DNA from 2 places in the Pelorhabdus sp. sgz311002 genome. Region 2 is predicted to be linked to the other one. Evidence: riboswitches for the same ligand, from Rfam matches in the RefSeq annotation. Region 2 holds a riboswitch; the other holds the start of a gene.
The links. A riboswitch is a leader RNA that binds a small molecule or an ion and turns the genes downstream of it on or off. The one in region 2 is predicted to bind cyclic di-AMP.

Region 1: it holds a riboswitch for cyclic di-AMP, as region 2 does, so the genes downstream of both, AC0NJP_RS15430 (3D domain-containing protein) here and AC0NJP_RS02020 (C40 family peptidase) in region 2, are expected to answer to the same signal.

The regions. Positions count from the first base shown of each region.
Region 1 is NZ_JBWBCL010000012.1:69,665-81,266, forward strand. It holds gene AC0NJP_RS15385 (glutamine synthetase) at 1-1,007, shown strand, start outside; tRNA gene AC0NJP_RS15390 (tRNA-Gly) at 1,154-1,228, opposite strand; gene tpx (thiol peroxidase) at 1,311-1,823, opposite strand; gene AC0NJP_RS15400 (ABC transporter ATP-binding protein) at 2,019-3,833, shown strand; gene AC0NJP_RS15405 (ABC transporter ATP-binding protein) at 3,830-5,584, shown strand; gene AC0NJP_RS15410 (DUF4337 domain-containing protein) at 5,627-6,160, shown strand; gene AC0NJP_RS15415 (M20 family metallo-hydrolase) at 6,195-7,418, shown strand; gene AC0NJP_RS15420 (3D domain-containing protein) at 7,532-8,296, shown strand; gene AC0NJP_RS15425 (L,D-transpeptidase family protein) at 8,398-9,102, shown strand; cyclic di-AMP (ydaO/yuaA leader) riboswitch at 9,158-9,308, shown strand; gene AC0NJP_RS15430 (3D domain-containing protein) at 9,420-10,001, shown strand; gene AC0NJP_RS15435 (PaaI family thioesterase) at 10,060-10,500, shown strand; gene AC0NJP_RS15440 (alpha/beta hydrolase) at 10,497-11,219, shown strand; gene AC0NJP_RS15445 (DMT family transporter) at 11,286-11,602, shown strand, end outside.
Region 2 is NZ_JBWBCL010000001.1:385,045-396,646, reverse strand. It holds gene AC0NJP_RS02025 (ABC transporter ATP-binding protein) at 1-1,060, opposite strand, end outside; gene AC0NJP_RS02020 (C40 family peptidase) at 1,173-1,844, opposite strand; cyclic di-AMP (ydaO/yuaA leader) riboswitch at 1,853-1,982, opposite strand; gene AC0NJP_RS02015 (glycosyltransferase family 2 protein) at 2,054-3,022, opposite strand; gene aroH (chorismate mutase) at 3,092-3,460, opposite strand; gene AC0NJP_RS02005 (CC/Se motif family (seleno)protein) at 3,603-3,890, opposite strand; gene AC0NJP_RS02000 (hydrogenase expression/formation C-terminal domain-containing protein) at 3,890-4,276, opposite strand; gene AC0NJP_RS01995 (HyaD/HybD family hydrogenase maturation endopeptidase) at 4,273-4,752, opposite strand; gene cybH (Ni/Fe-hydrogenase, b-type cytochrome subunit) at 4,709-5,449, opposite strand; gene AC0NJP_RS01985 (nickel-dependent hydrogenase large subunit) at 5,466-7,355, opposite strand; gene AC0NJP_RS01980 (hydrogenase small subunit) at 7,375-8,460, opposite strand; gene nirJ2 (putative heme d1 biosynthesis radical SAM protein NirJ2) at 8,600-9,583, opposite strand; gene AC0NJP_RS01970 (4Fe-4S binding protein) at 9,678-10,637, opposite strand; gene AC0NJP_RS01965 (LysR family transcriptional regulator) at 10,879-11,602, opposite strand, start outside.

The DNA.
Region 1 (11,602 bases), on a different contig from region 2:
TCATTGGCGTTGCTGGTAGTGGGGAACATACTCACCTTGGCATTGGTGCAAAACTGAAATCCGGTAAATTCGTAAATCTCTACGCTCCGGAAGATATGAAAAAAGACTTCCTCAGCGCAGTTGGTTATGGCGCTATCATGGGTATCTTGAAAAACTACGAAGTAATCAATCCTTTCGTTTCCTCCACAAACGATTCCTTGAACCGTTTGAAACCTGGTTTCGAAGCACCTGTTTGCATCGTAACTTCTTTGGGTCACAGCCCGGCTGTTCCTTCGCGTAACCGTACAATTCTTGCTGGTCTTGTTCGTACTGATAATCCGTTGGCAACTCGCTTTGAAGTTCGCGCCCCAAATCCTTACACGAACTCCTATGTAGCAATGGCTGCATTCTATCTGAGTATGTTTGACGGCATTAAAGCTTGTGTAACAAGTGGCAAAACGACAGAAGGAATTTTGGCGGAACTTTCCAAAGATGCTGGCACCGAAGGCTTCTATCTGGAAAAAGACCGTGCATATCGCAGCGAACATGACGTATTCGAAGATTATACGCCAGAAGAAAGAGATCGTCTCTTTAGCAAACCGCCTGCTACTGTATGGGAAAATCTCGAAGCTTTGAAACAGTATCCTGATAAAGTAGCTGTATTGAAACAAGGCGATATTTTATCTCAGGCAATTATTGATGCGTTTGTTGCTGGCGCATTGACTCGTTGGAAGACCGAAATTCTGAACCGCATTATTCCGGAATATTTGACGCTAATCCAATCCTTTACCTGTCTTCATACAGCTGAGACTGCAAATGATATGGACCTTTACTACTGGGAACAAATTAAAACGATGCGTACCAGCTTGGCGAAAGACAGCTTAGCTCAGAAATGCCTCTTTACTCGTATGAAAGAAGCTATGGCTGACGGCGATTATCAGACTGCTTCTGATTTGCAGATTGAGATTGGAGCTTTGATTGAAGAATTAAAAGATCTTTACGCTTCTTATAAAGCAAACCAACTGTAAGTTGACGCTTTTTAATTAAAAATGAGTAATAAAAAAGAAGCCTGCGGGCTTCTTTTTTTTGTATCTGTACGTTTTTTTAGGGAGGAATAAATAAGAATTTTAGACATAAAAAAACCTGATACATAAGTATCAGGCATTATTTTCATTGGAGCGGAAAACGAGATTCGAACTCGCGACCCTCGCCTTGGCAAGGCGATGCTCTACCACTGAGCTACTTCCGCATCACATCAACAAAAAGTATTATAACATAGTGAACTATAGATGGCAATAGTTTTTTTGATTTTTATTCTGTGTTTTTAAAAATTATAGAAGTTTTTTTGCTGCTGCCAAGGCGGCATCATAGTCAGGATGATTTGTCATTTCTGGTACGACTTCGCTATAGCGGACAACGCCGTCTTTATCAATGATCGTAACGGCACGAGCAAGCAGGCGCAGTTCTTCAACAACGAGGCCATATTGTAAGCCAAAGCTGAGATCACGGTGATCCGAGAGGGTTTTCACATTGTCGATGCCTTTATCGCCGCAATAGCGAGCTTGTGCGAAGGGAAGATCGTTGCTGATTGTGATGATAACTGCATCGGAAAGTTTTCCAGCTTCTTCATTAAAACGGCGGGTCTGCATATCGCAAACTGGCGTATCAATGGAAGGGACGCTGCTAATGATAACAACTTTGCCTTTAAAAGCACTCAACGAAACGGGGGAAAGATCTGGTGCTAAGGCCGTAAAGTCAGGTGCTTTTGCGCCGACAGCTACAGGCGTGCCAACAAGGGTTAAGGGATTTTTTGCAAATGTAATAATTCCTGTACGTTTTTCCATTATGAAAACCTCCAGAATTGTATTTTATATCCATATTTCATAGTTTAGCATAATAATAGGAATGTGTAAACGATAATTGTTATTAAGGCGAAGTTTTTGCTTGGAGACTATTTTGTAATCAAAGCAGTGTTTTTCTTAGGCGATAAAAGAGGATTCCTTTTAGAATCGCCTAATTGTTTTTATATGGATAAAAATATGAAATATACAAAAGCCTTTCATTTGCTGCAACCGTTCTATCGCTCTAAGTGGCTGCCTTATTCCTTTGGCTTACTACTGCTAATCGGTGTTGATATTTTGCAACTGGCTATACCGCGGTTTATTGGCAAAAGTATCGATACATTTCTTACGAACTCAGGGGAACTTTCAGTCTATATTATGTGGCTTACAGTGACAGCTCTACTGATGTTTGTGGGGCGTTATTGCTACAGGCAGCTGCTTTTAGGGACAACGCGGCGATTGGAGGCCTATCTGCGTCAGAGGATTTTCCTCCACGGACTGTGTTTGCCTTTAGCGTATTATGATCAAAAGGGTCCTGGCAATATTATGGCGCTTATGACGAATGATATTACAGCGATTCGTGTCGCTCTGGGACTTGGCAGTATCTTGTTTGTCGATGCCGTTATTATGGGGTTTGCTTCGTTTGTCGTAATGGCAAAAGTAATACATTTTGAACTTTCGCTATGGTCGATTTTACCTCTACCTGTGATTTTATGTATTGCTACGTATATGGGAAAGTCAGTGCATCAACGTTTTCGTCGTGTGCAAGAATCTTTTAGTGACATAACAGACTTTTCACAAGAAATTTTCGCAGGCTTTAAAGTCGTAAAAGGCTTTGCTGTTGAAAAAAATATGACCGAACGGTTTGCTGACAAGAATCGTTCGTTTGTTGCCGCCAGTATGAGCTTAACAAATATTCAGGCAGCCTATGTGCCTGTTACGCATGTTCTGCCTTTTGTCTGTTTTGCTATCGCCTTGTATTTTGGCGGACGTCTAATTATGGCGGGTGAGCTCACTGTCGGTGATTTGACAGCCTTTATTGGGTATCTTGGACTTATTATCTGGCCAGTTATGGGCTTGGGATTTTTGATTAATATGGCGCAACGCGGGTTGGCTTCCATGGAAAGAATTAGTGATTTTTTAGATCAGCCAGTCTATGAAGCAGAAGAAAAGTGCCTCTTAGAGGCTTTGGGCCAGATGGAAACGGAACCACCATTACCAACCAGTTCTGGCGCAAGTGAGAATCGTTCGGCGCCCATTCTTACCTTGCAAAATGTAAGCTTTGCCTATGAACAGTCGCCGCATCTTATTTTGAAAAATGTAAATCTTACGATCCTGCCTGGTGAGAAGGTAGGAATAGTTGGTCGGACTGGTGCGGGAAAGTCCACCTTATTTCGACTGCTGCTTCGCCTTTACGAGCCGCCAGCAGAAACCATATTTTTGGGCGACAAAGAAATTCATAGTTATTCCTTTAGTGATCTTAGAAATTTTTTTGCTTATGTACCACAAGACAATAGCCTCTTTTCTAAAACGATCGGCGAAAATATTGCTTTTGATCGAGAACATGGTAAAGCTGATATTTTGCGCGCTGCCGAGTTAGCTGTCGTTACGGAGGATATTGACAGCAAGCCAGAAGGCGTCGATACAGAGCTTGGTGAAAGAGGAAAGCAGCTTTCAGGCGGACAGCAGCAGCGAGTGGCAATTGCTAGAGCTATTATTAAGGATGCGCCTTTCTTACTTTTAGATGACGCTTTTTCAGCGCTTGACTATGAACACGAGGCCAGACTGCTGAAAAATATGAACTTGTTTACAGCGGGCAGGACTACATTGATTGTTTCGCAGCGGATTGCTGCTGTAAGACGCTGTGACCGTATTGTAGTTTTGGACCAAGGTGAAATTAAAGAGCAAGGAACGCACGAAGAACTTGTGGCGCGGCGCGGTCTTTACTATGAAATTTATGAGCAGCAGCTGTTAACGGAAGAACTCGCTGTCGGGGATGGTGAAAGTCTGTGAAGACCTTTAGCGATCGAAAAATGATTGCCATTTTGTCGCGTTTTGCCGCGCCCTTTACTGGCTGGATTATTTTAGCTGTTTTGTTGATTTTGGCGGGAACAGCCTTAGAACTTTACCGCCCTTACTTACTGAAATTAGCGATTGATAGTCAAATTACGAGTCTGAATTTGGCTGGTTTACAGGAAACCGCACTGCTTTATGGTTTGACAATTGTTGGTAGTGTGGTTCTTTCCTATGGTGAAAACTATATTTTGCAGTATATTGGTCAGCTTATTATTTATCAGATTAGGCAAAAAGTATTCTGTCATCTGATTTATGAGAAGTTTAGTGAACTAGAACGACAAAAGGTGGGGCAACTTGTAACACGAGTTACAAATGATACCGATGCCATTCGTGACCTCTATACGGATGTTATTGTTGCGTTTATCAGCGATATATTGATTTTAGCTGGTATCTTAATTGCTATGTTCTGGATGAATTGGCAGCTTGCTAGTGTAGCTGTGATTGCCCTGCCAATTATGGCTGTGTTGGCGCTAACTTATCAAAAGTATGCTAGGGCCGCCTATCGCCAGGTACGAGCGAAAACCGGAGCGTTAAATGGTTTTTTGCAGGAATATAGCGCCAATATTATGATCGTGAAGGCTTTTGCCCGCTTCCGACGCACGAAGCAGGAATTTGAGTCTGTTAGTGAAGACTATGTACAGGCTGGATTGCAGGAAGTTCGTACGTTTGCCTTGTTTCGTCCGCTAGTTGATCTCATTTATACGGCTGTTGTCTTATGTGTGTTGGCTTATGGCGGCTTCCTCCATAAGAAAGGTCCTCTGGAAGTGGGAGTTCTTGTTGCTTTTTTACGCTATGTGGAAATGTTTTTCTGGCCGATAAAAGATATTGCGGAAAAATATAATCTGTTGCAATCGGCGTTAGCGGCGGCAGAGCGAGTTGCGGCTTTGCTTGAAGGGGATAAACCGGCAGAAAATCATGAAGATGAGTCTCCGGATTGCTATTTTCAAGGACGCATTCGTTTTGAAAATGTATGGTTCGCTTATGAGGGCGAAGAGTGGGTGTTAAAAGATGTGAGCTTTTCACTGGAAGCAGGAGAGTTTGTCGGTATTGCCGGGTTTTCCGGTTCCGGCAAATCAACTTTAGTTAACTTGCTGGCTCGCTTTTATGAACCGCAGCGAGGCGCTATTTACTTGGATGAGGTGGATATTCGCCATATTCCCTTGGCAGTGCTCAGAAGAACGATTGGTATTGTCTTTCAAGAAGTTCGGTTATTTAAAGGAACTGTTTATGAAAATCTTGCGCTATATGATAATGCGATTTCCCGCGAGGCAGCTGTCGAAGCGGCGAAACAGGCCAATGCCCATGCCTTTATTGCACGACTGCCCGATTCTTATGAAACGTTGATTGGTTATCAAGGCGCGTTGTTATCAGCAGGCCAGCGACAGCTTATATCGCTAGCAAGGGTTTTATTGCGGCCAATTCAAATTTTAGCTCTTGATGAAGCGACATCAAGTATTGATAGTGAAACAGAAAAACTAGTCCAAGAAGCTTTTGCGCGGTTGTCTAAGGAACGGACGATGCTCGTAGTGGCGCATCGACTATCTACGATTGAACAAGCTGATAAAATCCTCGTTATGGACCAAGGGGAGATTGTAGAATCCGGCTCGCATCAAGAATTGTTGCAACTAGAAGGTTTTTATGCACGGCTCCATCAAAGTCAGCTTCATGCGCTTAAAGAAGCGCTTTAGCTATGGTAGAATAAATAAAAGTGGTAGAAAGGGGCGATAGGTATGAACCTAGGAAAATGGCATCAATATTATGTAAAAGAGAAACTGACAACGCTTATTGCTATTACTACCGTTATATTAGCCGTAGTAGCTACTCTGGCATCGTTCAAAGCGGCTGGGTATGGTAATAAAATGGTTCTCATGCAAAATCAAGCGTCAGATCAGTGGAATTTTTATCAAGCTAAGGGAATTAAAGAGACGGAATATCAGACACAACGTGATATGATGCTGTTAGTGTTGGGGCAATTTTCGAATGAAGCACTGCAGCAAAAAATAGCTGAATATGATAAGACAGTTCAGCGTTATTCAAAAGAAAAAGACGAGATCATGGCTGATGCCAAAAAGTTTGAACAAGAGCGCGATCAGGCCAAAGTTTTTAACAGTATGTTTGGACAAGCTTTGATTTTTTTGCAAGTCGGAATTTTATTAACATCACTGGCGTCCATCAATAAGACGGCTGCTTATTGGTATATGGGCGGCGCGTTTGGCTTAATCGGTATCTTTTATTTTGCTTATACTATGTTTCTCAGTTTATAATAAAAGAAAGGCATTAATGCAAGGAGGCGCTTATATGGATAAAGCTTGGGTAGAAGAACGCATAGAGGCTTTGGCTGGTTTTAGTGAACCGGGAGAAGGCGTGACTCGTCTGGCTTATACACAGCACGATCAAGCAGCTAGCGCGTATATTATAAAAGAAATGCAGAATTTAGGATTAACGATTCGCCGTGACGCTGCCGGTAATATTATTGGCCGGCTAGAAGGGAGCGATGCAACGGCTCCAGTCGTAGCTACAGGATCCCATATTGATACTGTCCCAGCAGGCGGAAAGTATGATGGCGTAGCGGGGGTTGTTGCTTCGCTGTTGGCCGTGAAGAAACTTCAGGCGAAAGGTCAACTTACCCATCCAGTAGAAGTGATTGTCTTTGCTTGTGAAGAAGCCGGACGCTTTGGGTTTGCCACAATTGGCAGTAAAGTAATGACTGGATCTCTGCCGATACATACTTGGAAAAAGGCTGTAGATAAGCAAGGTATTACTTTGCCAGAGGCTCTCGCTACACAAGGGCTTTCTATTGAGAATCTAGGCAGTGCTGCCCGAAGCCGTGATGAATTTAAATGCTTTTTAGAGCTTCACATTGAACAGGGCGCTATCTTAGAAACGGCCAAGGAAAAGATTGGTCTTGTTACGGCCATTGCAGCACCAACGCGTCTTAAAGTAACCATCGAGGGGCAAGCGGCCCATTCTGGGGCGACACCTATGGAATGTCGTCGTGATGCCTTAGTTAGTGCGGCGAAAATTATATTAGCTGTGCGGGAAATTGCGTTAGAACAGTCTTATTGCGGGACGGTTGGAACAGTAGGGATGGCAACGGTTTTACCTGGTGCAATGAATATTGTGCCAGGAAAAGTGGAACTGGGAATTGATATTCGCGGCGTTGATTCGGAAAGTATTCTTACTTCAATTCAGGATTTGAAAGATTTTATCAGCAACTTGGCAGAAGAAGAGGAGACGCCTGTGGCGATTGATGTGCTTACGTCTGATCGACCTGTACAGCTTGACAAAAAAATGATTGGTCTGTTAGAGGGAATCTGCCGCCGCAAAAAAGCGGCCTATCGTCAAATGCACAGCGGCGCTGGTCATGATGCCATGCATATGGCAAAACTTACGCCGACCGCTATGATTTTTATTCCCTGCAAAGAAGGGATCAGCCATAATCCGGCAGAATACGCCGCAACCGAAGATATCTTATATGGCGTAGAGATTTTGACAGAAGCGCTATATGAACAAGCGAAATAGTTTGAACAGCTAAAAAACAAGCACTCCTTTTACACATGAGAAATATTACCGTCTAGTATTTATGTAAACTCAATGGTATGATGGTATTAAATTTGTGTGAAAGGAGTGCCTGAATGAAACGAACTATACATGTTATTTTAGTTACTGCTATGGTCTATTGTTCTACTTCTGTGCTGGCCCTAGAGCAGGCTCAGGCAAGCGCTCCAGCGGATCAGCTTGTGGCTTTATTGGCTGGGCAGGCTTCCAATCAGACCGTGCAGAGCATTGAACAGATCCTAAATTTAAAACAAAAGCTGGAGCAAGGTAAAAAGGCAGATATTCTTACGACTCTCGCGCAAACTGTTGCGGCAAGTCAAATCCCGAGCGGCCAAGCGGCTGCTGCTTTACCTCAGGTAGTAAGCGGCAATAAAGTGAGCGAGGTCTTGCAGCAATCGGTCCAAACCGAACTTATTAAGGAAGTCAGTAGCGTTTTAGCTCCTTATAAAGATAGTATTCAAGCTTTGACACAGCTTTTTGGGCAAACCAAACTGGAGCCGTCTATTGCAACAGGATCGTCTACTTCAGCACCTGTTGGCGCGCCGAGCGATTACAGTAAGGTTCTTTCGGTGATGACTACGGCCTATGGTCCCGGTACGCTTGATAATGGGCATTGGGGAAATTATGATTATTTTGGCAATCCTTTGCATCAGGGAATCGTTGCTGTCGACCCTGCGGTCATTCCGATGGGAACCAAACTTTGGATTCCAGGCTATGGCTATGGAATTGCCAATGACCAGGGAAGTGCAATCAAGGGCAACCATATTGACTTATTTTTCCCGAATCGTCAGGATGCCTTAGATTATGGCATCAAAAATGTACAAATTTATGTATTGAAGTAGTCGGTATTTATACCGGCTTCTTTTTTTATGGGGATATGGCATTGTCTTTTGGCATATGATCTTTTGAATAGCAATTTCAAGGGGGCATCCAAGTGAGGGCAATGACAGTTCGTTTGACAAGACCGACTCTATTTTATGGAACGGTTTTATTACTGCTAGTAACCTTTGCGCTAGGGATTGTAAGCTATGACTATTTCGATGAGCTAGATTTTACCTTGGAAGATCAGACAGGGCCGATCGAACCAAGCGGTTCCGTCAGTTTAGTAATTAAAGTGGCGGAACGGATTTTAGAAGTTTATGATAATGGCCAGCTTATCAAAAAATACCGCATTGCTGTGGGGAAAAGCTCCACGCCGACGCCGATTGGCGAATGGGTTGTTGTTTGGAAGGATTATAATTGGGGCAGCGGTTTCGGGACACGTTGGATGGGACTGAATGTACCTTGGGGTACCTATGGCATTCACGGAACGAATCAACCCTGGTCTATCGGTCAATTCACGAGCCACGGCTGCATTCGTATGCGCAATAAAGATGTGGAAGAGCTTTTTGAAAAAGTCCCGATTGGCACAACTGTACGGATTGAAGATCGACGCAAAAAAGTCAACCGTGTTCTAAAATATCAAATGACAGGCCCTGATGTGGCAATTTTGCAACTTAAATTGCAAAGTATGGGCTATCTATTATCACGAGCCGACGGGATTTTTGGACGGTCTACAGAAGACGCTGTCAAACAATATCAAGAAGCTAACGGTTTTCTTTCTAATGGAATTGTGGATAAAAATTTAGCAGAAAAACTAGGTATTTAGGAAAAAAATGGGATTCCAATAGCGGGAAAATTGACTAATTTACAATTTTATAGTAAAATAATAAAAGCCGAATCTTATTTTAAAAAATAAGTACGGGGGAACCGATATAGATAGGGGTGAATCCGCGTATATGCGGTAGGGCGTTCTGACTATTCTCTTTTGCCCGAATCCGACAGCTAACCCCGGAGGCAGCAGCCCCAGTTAGTTTTTATGCATGGCAATGCACGACAGCTAACTTCGGAGGCTAGACGCTTTTGAAGTTTTTTCATTTTTTTAGATGGAAATACTTTGGAGGGCGCAAAAAGAGAGGTGAATCGATGAGAAACGCTTTAGTGGTACTATGGGTATTCCTGGTCCTTTTCGTTTCGTCGACAGTAACTTTCGCCGCTCCTGGCGATACGCCGCTTATACGGGGAATGCGGGGCAATGATGTGCATTATGCGCAAAAGTTACTTGCCGAAACCGGTTACTACACGGGAGAGATTGATGGGGTTTTTGGCGGCATGACGCTTCACGCAGTGATTGCTTTTCAGCGCAGTGTCAACTTACCGGCAAATGGAGTCATCAATCGTGATACGATTCTTTATTTACAACGTGCAGGTACAGATATTAGCCGATATAACCGATCGATAGTAATGAATGCTACAGGCTATTCAGCTTATGATCCCGGAAACGGAAGCTACACCTCGCAGGGGCATTTACTGCGGCGAGGCCTTGTAGCAGTGGATCCGAATGTGATTCCGCTGGGAACTCGTCTTTATATACCAGGATATGGTTTTGCTGTGGCTGATGATACAGGCGGCAGCATAAGAGGTAATTTTATTGATTTGGCTTTTGATAGTCATGGTGAAGCTCTTTCCTTTGGAAGGCAGATTGTGACTGTATACATTTGTGACTGACAGGCATTTTGCCTGTTTCTTTTTTTATCATTTCACCATTTTATAAGGAGGATTCCCTTTGAACGCGTATATGGACCGCTTGAAAGAAAACTTGGAATTTATTTATGATCGAAACCCCTTTGTACAGTTGTTAGAGATGCGGCTTGTTCAACTGGAAAGTGGTAAAGCGGTCTTGACCATGCCTGTCGTAATGGATAAACATACGAATCTGCATGGAATTGCTCATGGTGGAGCATTGGCGTCGCTAGCAGATACAGCAATGGGTGTTGCCTGCGGTACCCTTGGTAGTAAAGTCGTTACTGTCGATATGAATATTAACTTAATGCAGGGAGCTAGGCCAGGGGGGACTATTTCGGCAAAGGCGGAAGTGCTCCATCATGGGAAAAGCACCATTGTAGTAGACGCTGGTATTTTTAGCGAAGAAGGCAAGCTGTTAGCGAAAAGCCGCGGAACTTTTTTTGTCGTAGGCAGATTCATTGAGGAGGATGAACTGGATTGAAGGAAATTGTGATTCCTACCGACACTGGGGAACTCGCTGGAATTTGGCACGAAGCTTCGGCGAAAACTGAGAAAGTATTTATCATTTCTCACGGTTTTAACGGGTCGATTGATGGGACAAGTCGGGCTGAACTATTAGCGGAAGCCGTTGCTCAGCTCGGGTTTCATGTGCTTCGCTATAAATTCACGCCTTGTCAAAAGTTGTCTTGTCAAATTGAGGAACTCGGATATGCCGCTTTGTATGCACGGCAGAATCTTGGGTCTAAACTATATCTTTTAGGCCGCAGCATGGGCGGCAGCGCTTCGTTAGCTTTTGCTCATCAAGATCAAGCGATTGAAGCGTTGTGTCTGTGGGCAACGCCAGGCGATCTACCGGAAACCTTTCGCCTTGCTTTAGGTGATGACTACAATAAATTAGCAGCGGGTGAAAATATTACAGTAAGCGATGATACCGGCTCACTTACCTTGACGCCTGATTTTATACAGGATTTTGTCAATTATCCTTTATTTCGTTATGTGCAAGAATTGGGAGAGGTACCTGTACTTGTGCTGCATGGAGATCAAGATCAAGTCGTACCAGTCCAGCAGGCTCATAAAATGTACGAAACGGCCTTAGAGCCGAAAAAGTTGGTTATTATTCGCTCTGGTGATCATCAGTTTAAAGAAGTAGCCGACCAAGCTAGAGTTGCTGTGGTCCAGTGGTTGAAAGGGTTAGAATAAGCTGAATAGAAAGTTTACCAAGCTTCTATACTATTTCGTAAGAAATGGTAGGAGTGTGGACGCTTTATGATACTTGCGTTTTTATCAGGCATTCTAATGGCGGTGCAGGGATCGTTAAATGCAGCTTTAGGTAAAGTCGTTGGTCTGTTAGAGGCGGCTTTCATTGTTCATGCTACTGGTCTTATCGTGCTAAGTGTAGCTCTTTTTGGCCTTCGTCTTGGTAAGGGAGCTTTTTCTCTGCCTAATGTACCTTGGTACTTATACTTGGGTGGTTTGCTTGGGGTACTTATTGTTTATCTTGTGGCTGCAAGTATTCCGAACGTTGGTGTAGGAACGGCAACGACGGCGATTATAGTCGGGCAAGTTTTGACCGCTTTAGTGAT
Region 2 (11,602 bases):
CTAACTCAATTTGCTTCAAAATCTCATTATCTGGTTGATACCGAAATGATACATTTTCAAATCGTACTTTCCCCTGGACATGCGAAAGTACAAGCGTCCCTTCTGGCAGAGGCTCTTTTTCATCACGCAATTCTTCTATACGTTGCCAAGCAACCATGCCTAGTTTCATTTTGCTGATTGCTTCACTGATCTTTCGTACAGGAGTTGGAACGTTGATAATATAAACAAGAAAAGCGAACATACCGCCGATAGACAATTCGCCTTGAATGACTTCGCGACCACCATACCAGATAATAATGGTTAGGCCAATAGCTGCTAAAAATTCTACAAGAGGAATAAAAATGGCATTCATCCGCTGCACCTTTAACAGATTTTCAGCCGCTTCTTGAATTTGCTCACTAAATTTCTTATATTCGTACTCTTCTCGCACATAGCTTTGTACAACCATGACTGATAGCAGCGACTGTTGTACAATGCTAGTCATCTTAGCCAGAGTATGTTCCACAAGCGAGCCTAGTCTAGCTATTTTACGATTAAAAAAACTAATTGCTACAATAATAAAAGGAAGTGTAGCAAAAGTCACGAGCGCCAACTGCCAGTCGAAGTAGATCATAATCATCATAATCGCAATCACATTAATTGATTCGACCACAATATCAGGAATTCCTAAAGTAACAGCTTGCTGAATCAACAACAGGTCATTTGTGAACAGTGACATAATTTCACCGCTGGGTTTACTAAGAAAATAGGCATAATCATGACTCTGTAAAGTAGCAAACATATCTTGACGCATGCGTGCAATCATTTTGTTAGCTGCTTTTGCCATAATATAATTATAAAAATAGAAAAAGACGCCACGGACAAAATAGAGCGCGACAATCGATCCTGTAATAATATACAAAAAGGACAAATCATTTTGCGATAAAGCACCATCTATTAAAATTTTAATGACAATAGGTGCCGCCAAAGAAGCCGCACTTGATAAAATAAAACATAACACTGATAAAAATACTGAAGAAAAATAAGGCCTGATAAATTTAGACCAATACAAATTAACCATGAATGTCCTCCAAATAACAACAAAAGAATGCTACCATAGCCAATACTATTCTAGTAGCATTTCCGAAAAAAAGCAAATAAAATCGGGAAGGCGATGACGCCTTCCCATTTGACTACAATACTCGTCTGGCTCCAATGTAACGGGGGCCCCAATAACTGCTTTCCAAAGAATCAACGGCTACGCCGCGACTGGAAGTAGCACTAACGAACTGACCGCCACCCAAATAAATTCCTACATGAGATGCGCCTTCGGCATAGGTGGAGAAAAAGACTAAATCACCTGGCTGAAGTCTACTGTAAGAAACACCTCTTCCTACATTAAACTGCTCATCAGCCGCTCTAGGCAGATAAACGCCATAGGCACTAAACACATAACGGGTAAAACCAGAGCAGTCAAAAGCATCCGGAGTTGTTCCACCAAACGAATAAGGAACACCTCTTAACCCTAAGGCTGTCTGCATGATTCTTCTAGCCGCAGATACATTAGAAGAATCACGGCTAACCGGTATGTCTCGTCCCATTAACGCACGGTAAGTCGCATAGCCTACAACGCCGTCGGCTTCAAGGCCGCGATCACGCTGAAAAGCTTTAACTGCACTGGCAGTCAGGGAACCAAAACTTCCATCGGCAGGACCAGCATTGTAACCAAGGGCACCAAGTTGACTTTGAAGAGCGGCCACATCTGGACCTTGATCTCCTTCCTCAAACGCACCTGATGCAAAACCGAGTGAAACAAAACTAACAAAAAAGCAAACAAACAATGTGGTTCTGAAAAACTTTTTCACAGACTAACTCCTTTCCTCTACTAGCCTCCGAGGTTAGCTGACGGGTTCGGGAAGAAGAATAGACCCGGCTCATTTTCATGAGCTTCACCCCAATAAACGGTTTCCCCGTACCTGAGTTGGATTCGGCTTACTACACTCAATAATATATATACGACAAAAAAGACCAAAGTCCTGCCCTCAAAATACAGTTTTTGTCTTTTAGGCGCCGATTAGTTTATCCTATTTTTTACATTGTTCTGTTCCACTACTGTCTTTTCTCCTAATTCGGCCCGAACCCAGTAAAGCGGTCGCTGTTTAACCTCTTCAAAAATACGACCAACATATTCACCAATAATTCCAATGCCAACTAATTGAAAGCCACCTAAAAGAAGAATACTAACAGCCGTAGTAGCCCAACCAGGAACAGCTTCTTCCGTAAAAAATTTAATATATAAGACATGTCCTGTAAGAATCATTGTTCCTATACCGAACAACAATCCCAGATAAAAAGCAAACCGCAGTGGCATTTTAGAATAAGCCGTAATGCCATCAAGGGCAAAACGCAGCATTTTCTTTACTGAAAACTTAGATACACCAGCAAAGCGTTTGGGCGCTACAAATTCGATTTGAATTTGTTTATAACCAATATCACTGATCATGCCGCGGATAAAACGCGCTCGTTCTTTAAATAATCGGAAGCTCTGCACGACTTTTTTATCAAGCAGTCTAAAATCAGAACCACCTTCATAAATGTGAATATTTGACATCGCATTGATCAGCTTATAAAAAAGACTTGACGTAAGGTTTTTCAAAAAAGAAACGCCTTCCGTATGAACACGAATCGTCTGAACAACCTCATAGCCTGCTTCCCAGTGTTTCAATAGGGCTGGCAACATTTCCGGCGGATGCTGCATATCGCCGTCCATTGTAATTACGACATCGCCATTCGCATGATCAAGGCCGCAACTTAAGGCAATTTGATGGCCAAAATTTCTGGCAAGAATAAACGCTCTGACCCTTTGATCTTCTTGCGCCATACGATGCAAAATTAACGGAGTGGCATCACTAGAGCCATCATCGATAAAAACAACTTCAAAATCATACTCTAAAGGTTCGAGATATTTGACGACTTCTGAATAAAATACGGCAAGATTGTCCTGTTCGTTAAAAACCGGGACAACAACGGATACTAACATAATGTAAAACCCTCCAAAACTAAATAAAATACGGCATACGCCGCATACGAGAAAATTAGCGAATGCCGTGCACTATTCATTTTGCTGGGCAATATCGGGACGAAGCCGTGCTGCCTGCCGCAAATAAACATGCCGCATGGCTTTTTGCGGCAATTCTGTATTATAAAGTAGCAGCAACCGAATACAAAGAATCGGCGCTTGTGGGTGCTCAATTTCTACAGTACCAAATAAGGGAACATTATCCCAGCCATATAACCGCGCACCAGCTGCTGGGAAAGCACAAGTTAAATCTGGAGTCGAACTAAAGATAGCAGCTCCTATTTCTTCTACATCAAGTTGATTTTCCTCTGTTAAAGCCCTAAGCAGTTCCGCAACAGCTTCATTTACTGCTTGTTGCTCGTTTTTCTCCACCGTAATGGCGCCGCGAATTCCCCGAAGCAAACTCCATCATCCTTTCTTTATCTATCTTGGCTCTTTTCGACACAATTTGGTACCATTCCTGCTCTACTCGTCTGACTTTTTCTTAGTATGTGCGCTAGAACAAACTTTCATAAAAAAACAACCGGGGGTTACCCGGTTGTTTTTAAAGCATTTTCCAGCCTTTAACGACAAGTTTAATACGTCCGAAAAAACGGCTAATTGCAATTTCTAACGGATACGGCGATATAAACGCCTGGGGTACATACAAAACAATACCACCGATTTCACGCTCAGTAAACTGAGTCAGGTTCTTCGGTTCTCCGATAAAAGCTTCAGGCTCAAGCTGCACAGTACCACAGCACATAGAAACTTCCGGCCCAGCTGTCAAATGAGCTTTACCGCCTTTAGCAAGAATCCACTCCACCGCTTCATCACTCACTGAGATTTCCATTAAAGCGCCTCTTTTTCTTGCAGTTTTCGACTGAATTGTGCCAAGCCAAACTCGACATCCGCTGTTTGCGCTGCCGCAACTTTTGGAAAAGAACAAATTTCAATAGTTTCTAAAATTGGTTCCTGCGAGGCACTGTAAAACACACCGAACCAAATACCGCTTACAGCGCTTTCCACCCATTTTGCCGGCTCCTCTGAATCACTCAACTCAATCGTTAGTGAACCAACGCCTAGAAAGTCGCGAATTGCTTCTCGATCCGGCAAGGCAAGCGGTAATTTGTTGATAAAAATTGTGTGTTCCTTTTGCTCAGTAAGAAACAATTTTAAATTTTCCTCAATTTCTTTAAGAACAGCAACAACTAAAGGATTCTGATGCTCTAAGCTCATCGCATCGTCACCTCCACCTGCCACTCAGCTAGCAGTTGCAGCGTTTTTTTACAGATAGGCTCCAACTGAACGCTCACTGGATCTGTCAGTTCCATTCCCACATCAAGGCTCAGGGGCTGAACGCCAAGAACAACCACTTCTTCCAAGGGAGTTTCCAGTACCTGCAAGATAGCAAGCACCTGCTGAATACCGATATCGTGGAGAGAAACAGCATTTTGAAAGTATAAGTTAACTGCTTCACCGCGAAAATCATAGACATCCCCTGGCTCGCCGCCGCCTTGGATACAATCTAAAATCACTAAACGCTGCGCCTCTGACAAATAAGGAATCAAATCCATTCCAAGCGTGCCGCCATCGAGAAATTCCGCCCCTTCCGAAAGCTTGTATTTCTCGTCTAATGCAGTTACAGCTTTAACGCCAAAGCCTTCATCACTAAGCAGTATGTTGCCGATTCCCAGAATGATCGTCTTTTTCATCTGTCACTTCTCCTGCATCCATTGGTGTATGACTCAAATATTTATAGCCTGTAAACATGCTGGAAATCTCACCTTCATTTTCTACAAGATCAGCTCTTGCTGCCATGTAAACATGAACAATAGCAAAGAGAACAAAGCACCAGGCTATTACATGATGAATAATATGGAGCCAGTACTCATTGCTCACCAGACTAATTAAAGGAGCCAAGACCACAGCTGCCATACTATTAGGACGAATCATGGCGTACATGGTAAAGCCTGTAATAAGCTCACCAAGCAATAGACAGTAGACTCCTAAATAGCTGGCTCTTGCCAGAGCATTCCGCAGATAAGGTTTATGGCGACGCCGTAAAAACAAATAATGCTGCAACGTATCGAAGAAACCTTCCCAGTAAGCCCTCGTCCAAAACCGCGGCAAAAGCCGATCGCCGCGATTGATAATAAAGCCGTAAATCCGTAGAATCAAGGCAGCTAATAAAATATAAGCTGCAGCAAAGTGGACAAACCGAATCGTTTCCATCGACATAAATCGTCCAACGACAAAAGTCGGTTCAAATCCTTGGCTAGTAATAAAGAAAGGATTTCCAATATACAAGCCAGTTAAAAATAAAACAGGCATACAGCAAACCATGGTCCAGTGAAAAATTCTTAGCCAAGGACTAAATAAATAATAAGGTTTTCTTCCGCGTTCTTCCACGGCACTCCCTCCCTTCTTATTTGATGTTAGCGTCTGTACTTACAACAGCAATCGGTTCGCCTGCCGCATTATATACATGAGTTGCACAAGCCAGACAAGGATCGAAGGAATGAATTGTTTTAAGAATTTCCAGCGGTTTTACTGGTACTTTAACCTTAGTATCAATCATGGCGCTTTCATAAGCGCCGTGAGCACCATTCGGATCACGCGGACAAGCATTCCACGTCGACGGAACAATACATTGATAATTCGCTGATTTTCCATCTTTAATTACAATCCAGTGCCCTAAAGAACCGCGTGGCGCTTCATGTATGCCGACCCCCTTAGCTTCTTTCGGCCAGGAAGCCGGATCCCATTTTGCCGTATTTGCTACATTCGTATCACCGGAACGAATGCTTTTTACGAGTTTTTCCAAGTAGTATTTTGCTAAATAAGCTTGTACTTGAGCTTCTAAGGCCCGAGCTGCCGTACGCCCCACTGTGGATAAGAGCCATTTTTCCGGTGGAAGGTTTAACAATTTTGACACGCCGTCGATCTGATCGACGATCATTTTTTCCACCCAGGTTGGCTGGATTAAGCCTTGTTTTACCTTCGTATATACAATAATGTAACGAGCCAAAGGACCTACTTCACAGACTTTCCCCTGCCATTTCGGCGTTTTCAACCAAGAGTATTTTCCGTTTTCATCAAGATATTTCCAGGCAGTTTTCGTTCCTTCTTTCGGGCCGGTAAAGGAAGGTTTCGTAACGCCTTCCCAAGGATGAAGATCGCCGCCTTGCGGATAGGAATACCAGGAATGATCAACGCCTTCATTTAGAATCGCTGGATCGGCAAAATCCTTACCCTCTAAAATGGTTACTTTCGCTGCTAGAGCGCCAGCGGCAAAGTTTTCTACGACACCATTCGAACGCAGTAAGAGATTTTTATGGAAATCGCCATTAGAAATACCAGTATAGCTGTCTTCGGGGTAATCGCCATAGCCAAGAACACGTTCTTTTGCTAGTCCGCCGCCATCAACCATACCTTTTTGTACATAAAGATGACCAATTGCCAGCACATCAGGCACATAGAAACTGTTCATCATATTAATGGTAAGATTTAAAGATGCATCGACAATAGCCAACCGCTCGGCATTAATCGGCGCATTCATATCATTCATGGAAATTGAGCAAGGCATACCGCCGACAATATAGTGCGGATGAGGATTCTTTCCGCCAAATACAACATGAGACGTTACAACATCACGCTGCCTGTCAAGCATGTTCAAATAATGCGAAACAGCCATTAAATGAACTTCTGGCGGTAAAAGCGCATAGTCCGGATGATCCCAGTACTGACCGGCAAAAATTCCAAGCTGACCGCTTTCAACAATTTTCTTTACTTTATCTTGAACAGCTTTAAAATAAGCACTTGTCGCTTTAGGAAATTCTTTCGGATAGGCGTCAGTATCTAGTTCGATGGGAGCCTGCATTTTCAGACTGTATGTGTCAAGAACTGTATTTTGCAATGCTGCTGTTTTCACAGGATCAGCTTTCAAAGCTTCTACAGGACTTACCCAATCAAGCGCATGAAGATGATAGAAATGAACTACGTGATCATGGACGCCCTGACTGTTTGCCATAATATTACGGATATAGTTGGCGTTTTTCGGAATAGCAATTCCTAAGGCATCTTCCACAGCACGTAGTGATGCTAAAGCATGGCAAGTCGTACAGACACCACAAATACGTTGAACAAAAACCCAGATATCACGCGGATCGCGATCTTTTACTACAACTTCAATTCCACGCCAAGCTGTGCCGCTCGATAAAGCATCTTCCACCTTGCCTGTCGCTTCGTCAACCTTTACTTCGACGCGTAAATGACCTTCAATGCGATTCATCGGATCAACTACAATACGCTGCATATATCAGCACCAGCCTTTCTTATTTGTGTTCCTCATCCTGATTTTTCCCTGCTTTTTGCTGTACAACAGAAGCAATACCATGCACAGCTACAGCACCTGCTGTTAAAGCCGCTGCCGCCATACCAACTTTATCAGCATTAGCAACAGAATTCACACCGGGAATTCCAGGCAGTCTCGCATAAAATGGATCGGCATCCCAAAAGTTTTTATTGGAACAGCCCACACAGGGAGCTCCCGACTCAATTGGATAGGAAATCCCGTTCCACCAACGCATATTGCCACAGGAATTATAAGTGACAGGACCGCGACAGCCTACCTTATACAAACACCAACCAGCCTTGCTGCCAGCATCATCAAACTGTTCTACATACATACCTGAATCAAAGAAAGGACGACGATAGCACGTATCGTGAATACGGTTTCCATAAAATTGTTTTGGTTTACCGTCATTATCTACAGGTGGTAGCGCTCCAAACAGAGCATAATGCATAATCGTACCTGTCATAACTTCTGGGATCGGCGGACAGCCGGGCACACGAATAATCGGCTTACCGCTAATCACTTCACCAGCACCGACCGAGTGGGTTGGATTTGGCTTCGCCGCCTGTACGCCGCCATAAGCAGCACAAGTTCCGTAAAGAATGACGGCTGCCGCGTTTTTCGCTACTTCTTTTACATTATTGACAAAGGGCTTGCCGCCTACCATACAGGAAATGCCGTCATTATCAAGTGGGACGGCTCCTTCAATTGCTAGAATATACTTGCCGGCATAGGTTTTCATGACTTCTTCCAAATGATGCTCCAGCGGTTCACCTGCCGCTGCCGCAAGCACATCCATATACTCCAAGGAAATCATATTTAAAATTACATCGGAAGCCATCGGCGTTGTCGAACGAATAAATGATTCATCGCAACCGGTGCATTCATGGCCGTGCAGCCAAATTACAACAGGCAGCGTCTTGTTTTCTGCTGCCTCTACCACCTGGGGAATCATCGTAGGACCAAGGCCCATTAAGCCAGTGAGAGCGACACAGGATTTAAGAAAATTTCTACGACTTACATTACGCTTTTGAAACAAATCCCATAAGGTTCCTTTGTTTTCCATCATTTTCCCTCCCATTTGCATTTAAGAGTCTGGATATCCATACTCAGGAAAGCTGTAAAATCTGAAAATAATGTCTAATATGGTTATTCTTTAAAATTTGACCAATCCCTGCTTAATTCGACAAAATAGCAATTATTTTTTACCGTCCACAGTGACACCACGGTTCCTCAGCAAGATAATCGCCGTCGGAATAATAATAAGCGCGAGCCCGGCAACCGCCGCAAATTTTATCATAACCACAAGCGCCACAGCCGCCTTTTAATGGCTCATGGCGTAGTTCTTCAAACAAAGCGCTTTCCTGCCAGATCTGATCAAAGGCCTTCTCCTTTACATTGCCCACAGCAATAGGTAAGTAAGGACAAGGCTGCACATTGCCGTTAGGAATAATGACGCAGTAACCAGTGCCAGCTAAGCAGCCTCGCGAATAGCGCATTGCAATCCCTTTTTCTTTGGCAATACGCATAAATTGAGGCGCACATGTAGGCTTTAATTCAATGGGAACTTGGCCCTGTTTATCAAGAATTCTGCCCAAAAGGGCTTCATACTGTTCTGTTTTTAATGTAGTGGCTTCAATGTCTTTGCCTCGTCCTGTAGGGACAAGGAAAAAAATATGATGAGCAATAGCGCCTATCTTTACAGCAAAATCAGTAATATCGGTAATTTCAGGCTCATTCCAGCTCATAGCCGTCGTATGAATCTGAAATTTGAGGCCTGCCTCACGGCAGGCTTCCATGCCAGCAACACTTTTCTGCCAAGCTTGCTCTGCTTGACGAAAATGATTATGCTTGTTAGGATCGCAACTGTCGAGGCTGATACCGGCTACAGCCAGTCCCGCTTCTTTTAATTTACTTGCTACGTCTGGCGTGATCAAAATACCATTTGTGCCGAGAACAGGCCTCAACCCGACTGTTCGGGCATGAGCAATCAATTCGTAAATATCGGAACGCATCAACGGTTCGCCACCACTTAAAATAACAATTTTAAAACCTGCCTTTGCCATTTCTGATAACAGTTTTTTTCCTTCCTCTGTTGTCAGTTCATCAGCAGATCGCGTCCCGGCATCGCGATAACAATGCGAACAATGAATATTACAGGCCTGTGTTGTATTCCAGGAAATAATCAAATATGGTTCCCCCCAACTTCTTACAAAATCAATTTCATACCTTCCTTATAAGGTAACAATTCGACTTTAAATGAATCAATCCTGTTTCTATTTCTTAGATATTTTTTTGTTGAAATCGGCATTCCAAACAAACCGATTCTGTCGAAACAGGCTGATATACACTGCCGCATTGTTCACAGCGAGGCAATTCAATGCGAGCCAAGGAAACTTCTTCTGTAGTCGCCTGATCATAAGCCAAGGCTTGTACCGGACAGCTATCAATGCAAAGATTGCATTTCGAGCATTTTCTTGTCTCTTCTAAAATTTCAATAGCTTGGCCAAAGTCCAGAATTTTCAATGCTTTTTCCGGACAAAGTTTTACACACAATCCACAACCTGTGCAAGTCTGATCAATTTTCAGCATGGAAAAAACAGTAGGTTGAAACTCCAATTGACTATTAACATCACGGAGTCGTTCTTTACGCCGAATGGGTTCTGAAGGCCCGACATCTTGTAACAATAGACTCGTCGTCTTAACGAAAGAACCGCAAAGATCTTTAAAAAAAGTCCGTCGAGAAACCATCTTTTGCTTAGGAAGATAAGACGCTGCTTTGGCGCCCCAAATCAAGTTTTTTTTCTGTTCCTGCGGCAACAGCGAAAAACTAGTTCTTAACTGTTCTTCTAAAAAAGGCGCGATCGCTGGACGACATTCTAAACATTTTTGGGTATGAACAACGATAGTCGCACCGTATTTCAATATACTGGCCGTAAGCAAACGAAAATCAAGAAATCCCAAGCAAGCGAATGGGCTTATGCTATCCTGCCTTTGACAAGTGACTACAGCGCAATCACTGTTAAATAATGCACTCCAAGTCTCATACGAAATATCCTTTAGGGAAATAGCGTCAGCTGGACAAACAGCGCTGCAAAGACCACAATCATCGCAAAGGGCTTCAACAACAGAAAAATCGGCGCGAATTGCTTCTTTAGGACATTCTTGGCAACAGCGACTACATTGTGATTTAGAATAGCAAAAAGCATAGCATAGTTCCTGATGAATTCGTGCAGCACACATAAAAATCTGCCACTCACTGAATCTATTTCCAAAAGCCCCGAAACAAAGACAAGTTTCGCGAAAGCAGCAGTTTTTTCACCTCTTTTCTTTTTGAATACTCTAGATATACGCTGTTTTTACCTTTTCCGATTCTTTTAGTATAAAACCCACAGTTTTCCATTCTAACATTTTACATTCTCTTACACTATTAAGAATTCCTGTTATGTGAAATTTTTAATTTGTTAACAGAAATCTTTTAAACTTATGTTAATTGGGAATGTACTAATTTTTCTAGCGCTGCAAGCGGCGCTGAAAACCATTTATCCCGATGAAAAACCATCTGAGATTTTACGGCAATCCCGGATTGCCAAGGCAGCTTTACTAACTCACTGCGCTCTAATTCTGCTTTTAGGGCCAATTCCGGCAATAACGCTATGCCAAGACCATTTCTAACACATTGCTTGATCGTTTCCAAGCTACTAAATTCTAACCAATTTACGGAAACCTGATTTTTACTAAGTAAAAGTTTCAAATCTGTAGGATAACCAGAGCTCCCTTCAGGCATTAACAGCGTTTCCCCTGATAAATCGTGAATCGTCAATTTAGAGCACTTAGCTAAAAAATGGTCAGGCGCTGCAAATAAGATCGTATCACCACTAAACAAAGTAATTTCACGCAACTGCGGCTCTTTATATTCTTCATAAAGACTAAAAGCAACATCTATTATATTTTTTTGCAGCCATTGTGGAAACTCCGTACAAACCCCAGTTCGAATGTGAATCTGCACTTTAGGATAAAGCTTTTGATATTCCTTTAGCAGTGGAGGAAGCCAATAGGTACAAAGAGTTTCAGCCGCACCAATTACAAGAGTCCCCGCCACTTTAGACTCATTTTGAAATAAAAGCTTAAGATTTTTGGCATCACGAACCATACGTTCCGCATGAGGGAGTAGCTGTTTTCCTTGCTCCGTCAAAAACACTTTTCGG